One region of the Priestia sp. JV24 genome, then DNA from elsewhere that is predicted to be linked to it. Evidence: a T-box and tRNA genes for the amino acid it is inferred to sense, from the RefSeq annotation. Region 1 holds a T-box; the other holds one or more tRNA genes.
What was found. A T-box is a leader RNA that pairs with one kind of tRNA and senses whether it is charged. The one in region 1 lies ahead of thrS (threonine--tRNA ligase), so its partner is inferred to be a tRNA-Thr.
Positions count from the first base shown of each region.

Region 2: it has a tRNA-Thr gene. The T-box ahead of thrS (threonine--tRNA ligase) is inferred to sense a tRNA for this amino acid. The anticodon was not compared.

Region 1 covers NZ_JAPCIN010000015.1:564,704-568,123, reverse strand. Annotated here, with positions in the region: gene OK414_RS12225 (hypothetical protein) at 233-439, shown strand; gene thrS (threonine--tRNA ligase) at 612-1,829, opposite strand; T-box leader at 1,883-2,111, opposite strand; T-box leader at 2,151-2,377, opposite strand; gene OK414_RS12215 (sulfatase-like hydrolase/transferase) at 2,768-3,420, opposite strand, start outside.
Region 2 covers NZ_JAPCIN010000022.1:246,293-249,712, reverse strand. Annotated here, with positions in the region: gene OK414_RS20545 (DHA2 family efflux MFS transporter permease subunit) at 1-552, shown strand, start outside; gene OK414_RS20540 (aromatic ring-hydroxylating oxygenase subunit alpha) at 587-1,639, opposite strand; tRNA gene OK414_RS20535 (tRNA-Thr) at 1,850-1,922, shown strand; gene OK414_RS20530 (ABC transporter ATP-binding protein) at 2,176-3,126, shown strand; gene OK414_RS20525 (ABC transporter permease/substrate-binding protein) at 3,126-3,420, shown strand, end outside.

The DNA.
Region 1 (3,420 bases):
ATTTCAAGAGTTTTTGTAAGCGATTTCTTAGTATCGCTCTATTTTGGATTTATAAACTAAATAAAGAGGTTATCATTGTGCTTATGTATAATAAATTTGAATAAAAATAATATTCTAAAAAATTACTTTATATGTTTTTAGATAACTTTTTTACTAACTATCTTCAGATATAAATTCCTGACATAGAGATTATTTACAGAACGATGAATGTTTTATCTTACCGGGTGTTATAATGATGAAAACTGAAGTGTATGAAGGGCGGAGAAAGATGATTAACTTACTTATTGGCTGTATCTTACTAGCATTAGGAGTATACTTTATGTTTAAATTTCTTTTTTACTCTCCTTCTAAAAAGAAGCGAGATCAGCAAAACATGAACAAACCATCAGGTGAGGCTTCAGCTTCATCCCGTACAAACGATTCGAATGGAATAAGATAAATTTTTTTTATAAAATACCGGCGTTTGTCTAAGGCAAAAGTTATACTGCTGATATATATTATCTTATACCCTTCTAGTTCAATATTCCCTTCATTTTGGTGTGAGACAAAATGAAGGGAATCACTATCTGACTTAAAAAATCAGATTTTTCTATTTAGTAAGGTAAATAGCTTCAACAAACTCTGTTTGAATTCTTTTCTTTATTCAAGTGTACAGCTGCCTCTTCCACACTTACTGTTCCTATATTTTTCTTCCCGTGCTTTCGCATAGCAAGCGATTCATTTTCCACTTCTTTATCTCCTATCACAGCCATATAAGGAACTTTCAGCATTTCTGCTTCTCGAATTTTCAGCCCTATTTTTTCAATGCGATCGTCTACTTCAACACGATACCCTTTTAACTCCAGCTCGTGTTTCACTTTATATGCATATTCCACGTGTGGCGGTGCAATAGGCAATAGTTTGAGTTGAACAGGAGCTAACCAAAGAGGAAATTGGCCTTCGTAATGTTCAATCAAGATGGCCATAAATCGCTCAACGGAACCGTATATAGCGCGGTGAATCATTACGGGGCGATGAGGTTTATTGTCTTCTCCAATATACATACAGTCAAACTTCTCCGGCATTAAGAAATCAAGCTGAACTGTTCCGCACTGCCAGCTTCGACCTAAGGAATCTAAAATATGAAAATCAATTTTCGGCCCATAAAAAGCTCCATCTCCTTCATTCACCTGATAGTCTAAGCCTTTTTCACTTAACACAGATTGAAGCGACTTTTCTGCTTGGTTCCATGTTTCAATATCTCCCATGAATTTTTCAGGTCGTGTGGATAGCTCTACTTTGTAATCGAAGCCAAAATGTGAGTAAAAGTCATGGATAAACGCTAGAATGCGGCTAATCTCAGCTTCAATCTGACTGAGTTCTACGAATAAATGAGCGTCGTCCTGTGTAAATGAACGGACTCTTAGCAATCCGTTTAAAGACCCAGAAAGCTCGTGACGATGAACTAATCCAAGCTCTGCGTATCGAATCGGAAGTTCTCGGTAGCTTCTTCGCTTGCTGTTAAACAATAAAATGGCTCCCGGACAATTCATCGGTTTAATCGCATAGTTTTGTTTGTCAACATTTGAAAAATACATATTCTCATGATAATGCTCCCAGTGCCCTGATTGTTCCCAGAGCTCCTGTTTCATCATGATGGGTGTTTTTATTTCTTGATAGCCTGCTTTATAATGCTTTTGTTTCCAATAATTTTCTAACTCATTTCGAATAATCATTCCGTTAGGTAAGAAAAATGGCATACCAGGAGCTTCTTCCATCGACATAAACAGCTCCAGTTCTTGACCTAACTTTTGATGATTTCGCTTTTCTGCTTCCACTTGTTTTGACATGTTCATTCCTCCAATATATTTTTATTCAACAAAAAAACCGCACTCATCCCTAGTAAAGGGACGAATGCGGCCGTGGTACCACCCTAATTCCGTAAAATACTCATACGTATTTTACGCTTAAAAAGATAACGGTTTTACCGGTTGCGGTTTCAGTGTATACACATTCCCCGCCGCAGCTCCAAGGTGGTAAATTCATTTTGTTTTCTAAGGGCTCTCAGCCAGTGACCCTATTCTCTGTAAAGAAAATCCAAAAATGATTCATGTCCTTTTCATTGCTTGTATATTCATTTTTTCTACATAAAAAGCCGCACTCATCCCTAGTGAAGGGACGAATGCGGCCGTGGTACCACCCTAATTCCGTAAAATACCTATACGTATTTTACGCTCAAAAAAGATAACGGTTTTACCGATTGCAGTTTCAGTTATGCACGTTCCCTGCAATAGCTCTAAGGTGGTAAATCAGATGATTTCTTAAGGGCTCTCAGCCAGTGACCCTATTCTCTGCGAAGAAAACAGCATCTAATTCATGTCCTTTTCATTGCCAAATACTGTTTATTAGTTGTTAAAAGCGATTATAGTGTATAAATTTAACAAAAGTCAAGAAGTAATTTTTTATTTTTTAATGGTATAGAATTACTTTATGCTTGAATTTTTGAAAAGTTACTTAAGAATATACGGACTTAAAAAGTTTTTATTATACTATTAACGACTACATTTCATTCTTATTTTTATAGCAATAAAGGCGAAAAAGAAAGATGCTATAAGTCCTTATTTGGTTTATCTAAGCGGAATTAACGAAGTGAAACCAATACTATCCCAAACCAGAACAAGTAACATATCACAAGCATCATCAGGTTTTTTTATTTATATATTAAAATATTAAATACACCTTTTTATGCTCACGCAAATGTTTGACTTCAATCCGTAGAAACTATTTTTTATCTATCTGTAGACGGAAGCTCATCATGCATGCTTTCACTTTGGGGAAAAATCCGTTTTTTCCTGACTTGTTCTTTAAGAATAACGTCAAGCTGCCGCTGAATTTTCCTTGTTTCATTTGTCGAAAAATACAGGTGAGCCAGATTTACTGTTTCTAACGGATCCTTGGTCAAATTGTACATTTCAATTTGATCAGGAACACGATTTGTTTTAAGGGTAGCAAAACTCACAGGGTAACCTTCATATTGCTCTCCGTGAATAAATTCATCTTTTTCGTCATCTGCTGACCAAAATTGCAGATTATCATGATAGCGAGCGTATTTCCAAATTTCCTTTCCTGCCGCTGACGAAAACTCGACAATGACCGCTTGAATGTGATTAGGCTGAACAACTGACGGGTAGCTTTCTCCTAAAAAATTTGTTTGGTGAAGTCCTTTTGTCGGGTCATCATCTGTCATGAAGAAAATCGCTGTTTCCTCTTGCTCAGCACACGTTTCTCCTCGAAGTATACCTGACAGGTCTCGCCCAACAAATGGATGTACTTCCGTATGACTTTTTTGTAATTGCTTTTGAATAGCAGAAGCATCTATATTAGCTAAACTAAGCATTGTCGGGATCAAGTCAAGGTGGCTAGTCAGTGTGTCTGTACGTT
Region 2 (3,420 bases), on a different contig from region 1:
TTATTTGATAAATTCGGAGCGCGTGCACTGGCTGTAACGGGTCTAACGATTACAGCCGTCACGACGTATTTCTTCAGTAACTTAGAGCTTGATACGACATATACAACGCTCATTACGCTTTACACGCTTCGCATGTTCGGAATGTCTATGGTGATGATGCCAGTTATGACAAACGGATTAAATCAGCTGCCGCAGCGCTTTAATCCGCATGGTACTGCGATGAATAACACGCTTCAACAAGTATCGGGAGCTATTGGTTCGGCTCTTTTAGTAACGGTGATGTCAAATCGTACAGCTACGCACGCAAAAGAGCTTGCTCAAGATGCAATGAGCGGAGCAGGAGCAGCGAATGCAACGGCAGCCGGGGCAGCTCAAATGAAAGAACAAATTGGGATGCAGGCAATGGTACAAGGAATTAACGATGCGTTTGCCGTCTCAGTAGTACTAGTGGTGGTTGCCTTAATTCTTTCAGTGTTTATGAAACGCGCCACGCCGGCAAGTGAAGATGAAGTGATAAAGGAAAAAGCAGGACGCGAGCAGTTTGCTAAATAAAAAAGAAATCCCCGCTGAGACAGCGGGGATTTCTTTAGCTTGTATATCTAAAGCTTAAGCCCATTTTCTTTAATAATTTCCGGTAGCCGATGGACGTTTGATCAGCCATAATATGCGCTTCCATCTGCAGGTCTAAAGGCAAGTCTTCAGGCTTTTGGTTTTCAACCATTTCACGGTCTTCGTCAAAGACGCGAAGGTTAAAGTCATACACACCTTCAACGGGAGAATCTTTGTCAAAGTTTCGAGCGATTGGTGCGAATAAACGTGTTTCGCGGGCTGAAATAGGAGAGACTGCATTCATAATCCACAGCTCTGCGCCTTCTGGGAAGTATACTTTTAGCGTAGCTGTAAACGGCGGATAAACATCAAAGACGCGAAGCCATTTAAAATCAGGTGGATTTAAATGCTGCTGTTCTTTGGAATAATTGCTCACGGTGCTCGTATATTCTACATGAAGCCCATAATCTGTATCGCTTACTTTATATTTAGGCACAAAGGCGTTGTTTCGATCACCAAATGTGTCCGTGTGCACCCAAGCAAAATGAGCTACGTCTAAAAAGCCTTCCATTTGACGACCAGCCGAACCCATGATATCAAAGCTGGGACAAACAATTTGCTGAAAATCAGGGGCCTCCCACGCATCGAAGTAAGGCAGGTTATCTTGTTCACCTGTCAGGGAAGTCCACACTAATCCAAATCGTTCAATAACTGGATAGACAGCCATACACAGGCGGGGAGAAATGTTGGCATCAGGGTGAGCTGGAATCGACGTGCATGCGCCGTCCGTTGCATAGCGGAAGCCGTGGTAAGGACAGACAATTTCATCATCTTCCACCCAGCCCATACTAAGGGGGGTGCCTCGGTGAACGCATAAATCACGAGCCGCTACTACTTTGTGTGTGGTACGGTATAGAACTAGATTTACATCTAGCAGTTTTACGGACGTTGGTTTCTCTGTTACATCACTGCAGCGTGCGACGGGGTACCAATACTTAGCGAGCGTCGTCCAATCTTCCAGGCTGAACGTGCAGTCTCTTGGGTAGGGAGTTGCCGTTTTTGATTTGGTCATGGTTGGTTGTTGTTCCATCTATTTTCTTCCCTTCTTTTGTAAGCTCTTTTACTAAGGGTAATATAAAAAAAGAAAATTCACACAATTTATGTAAGGAGTTCTAACATAAAATATGGAACTTTGTAGAAAGTGCGAATTTCAGAAGAAGCAAATTAGAGAATATACCAATAAAAAAATTTAAAAAAGCGCTTCCTAAATGAATTTAAACGTGATATAATTTTCCAAGACGCTGGTGTAGCTCAGTAGGTAGAGCACTTGCATGGTAAGCAAGAGGTCGCAGGTTCGATCCCTGTCGCTAGCATACTAAAAAACCTTCTTTTTTGTTGAAAGAAGGTTTTTTTATTTGTGTCGGCTTTAAAATTATTCTTTCCCGCCTTGTGAAAACTTTAACAGTTTGATAGCCTTATTAGGAGGTTATGAGAAAATATGTGTATCTTTTTCCCTATGTCTTATGAATCATATTTAGAAATATTCTTAAAAGAATGTTTATTGCCTCTGAATATTGGGTACACGAAACTCGGGGTTAAATTTCAACAGGGAGGGTGAACGATAATTTGATTACGTTTAAGAATGTGTCAAAGCAATATCCAGACGGTACGACCGCCGTGAAAAATATTAATCTAGAAATTAAAGAAGGAGAGTTTTTCGTTTTAATTGGTCCGAGTGGGTGTGGGAAAACAACCACCTTAAAAATGATTAACCGTCTTCATGATATTACCGAAGGAGAACTATACATAAAAGATAAGCTCGTATCGGACCACAACATACATAAGCTACGCTGGAACATTGGTTATGTCCTGCAGCAGATTGCTCTTTTTCCCCATATGACCATTGCTGAAAATATAGCCATTGTACCCGAGATGAAGCATTGGAAGAAAAATAAAATCAAAACGCGCATTGATGAACTGCTTACTTTGGTAGGACTAGACCCAAAGCAGTATCGAAACCGAAAGCCGTCTGAGCTCTCAGGTGGCCAGCAGCAACGTGTAGGTGTAGCACGTGCCCTCGCAGCTGATCCCCCCGTTATTTTAATGGACGAACCCTTTAGTGCCCTCGATCCGTTAAGCCGCGAACAGCTTCAGCAAGATGTTATTAGTTTAAAAGAAAAAATCAAAAAAACATTTGTGTTTGTTACGCACGATATGAGCGAAGCGATGACGCTTGGAGATCGTATCTGCCTGATGAAAGATGGGGAAATTGTTCAAGTTGGAACCCCGGAGGAATTCATTCAAAAGCCTAAAAATGAATTTGTAAAAACATTTATTGGAAATCAAGGCAATGCTTTATTTGAGACATTGGATATGTTTGTCAAAGAAAGTGAACAGCCGGACGTAGAACCTACTGAAGAGTTAGCTTCAACTGCCACTGTTCAGCAGGCAATGGACGCCCTTTACGATCATGAAGCAATAGCCGTGAAAAAAGGGAGCAAACGTATTGGCGTTGTAACGCGCAAAACTCTATTAGCGTTTCTTTCTGATAAAACGAAAGAAGGAGGCACGCTGTAATGAATGCACTAAGCACATTATTAGATCAACGAGGAGATGCACTGTTTCAAGCTCTTCTTGAACACATTCAAATTTCAGTACTAGCTCTTGTTATCGCCGTATTAATTTCAGTGCCGCTCGGACTGTACTTAACGAGGCATGACCGCATTGCTGAACCAATCATTGGCGTAACAGCCGTACTGCAAACCATTCCTTCACTCGCTTTATTAGGGTTACTGATTCCTCTTGTCGGAATTGGAACCTTTCCCGCGGTTATTGCACTGTTTTTATATTCGCTTCTTCCTATTGTACGAA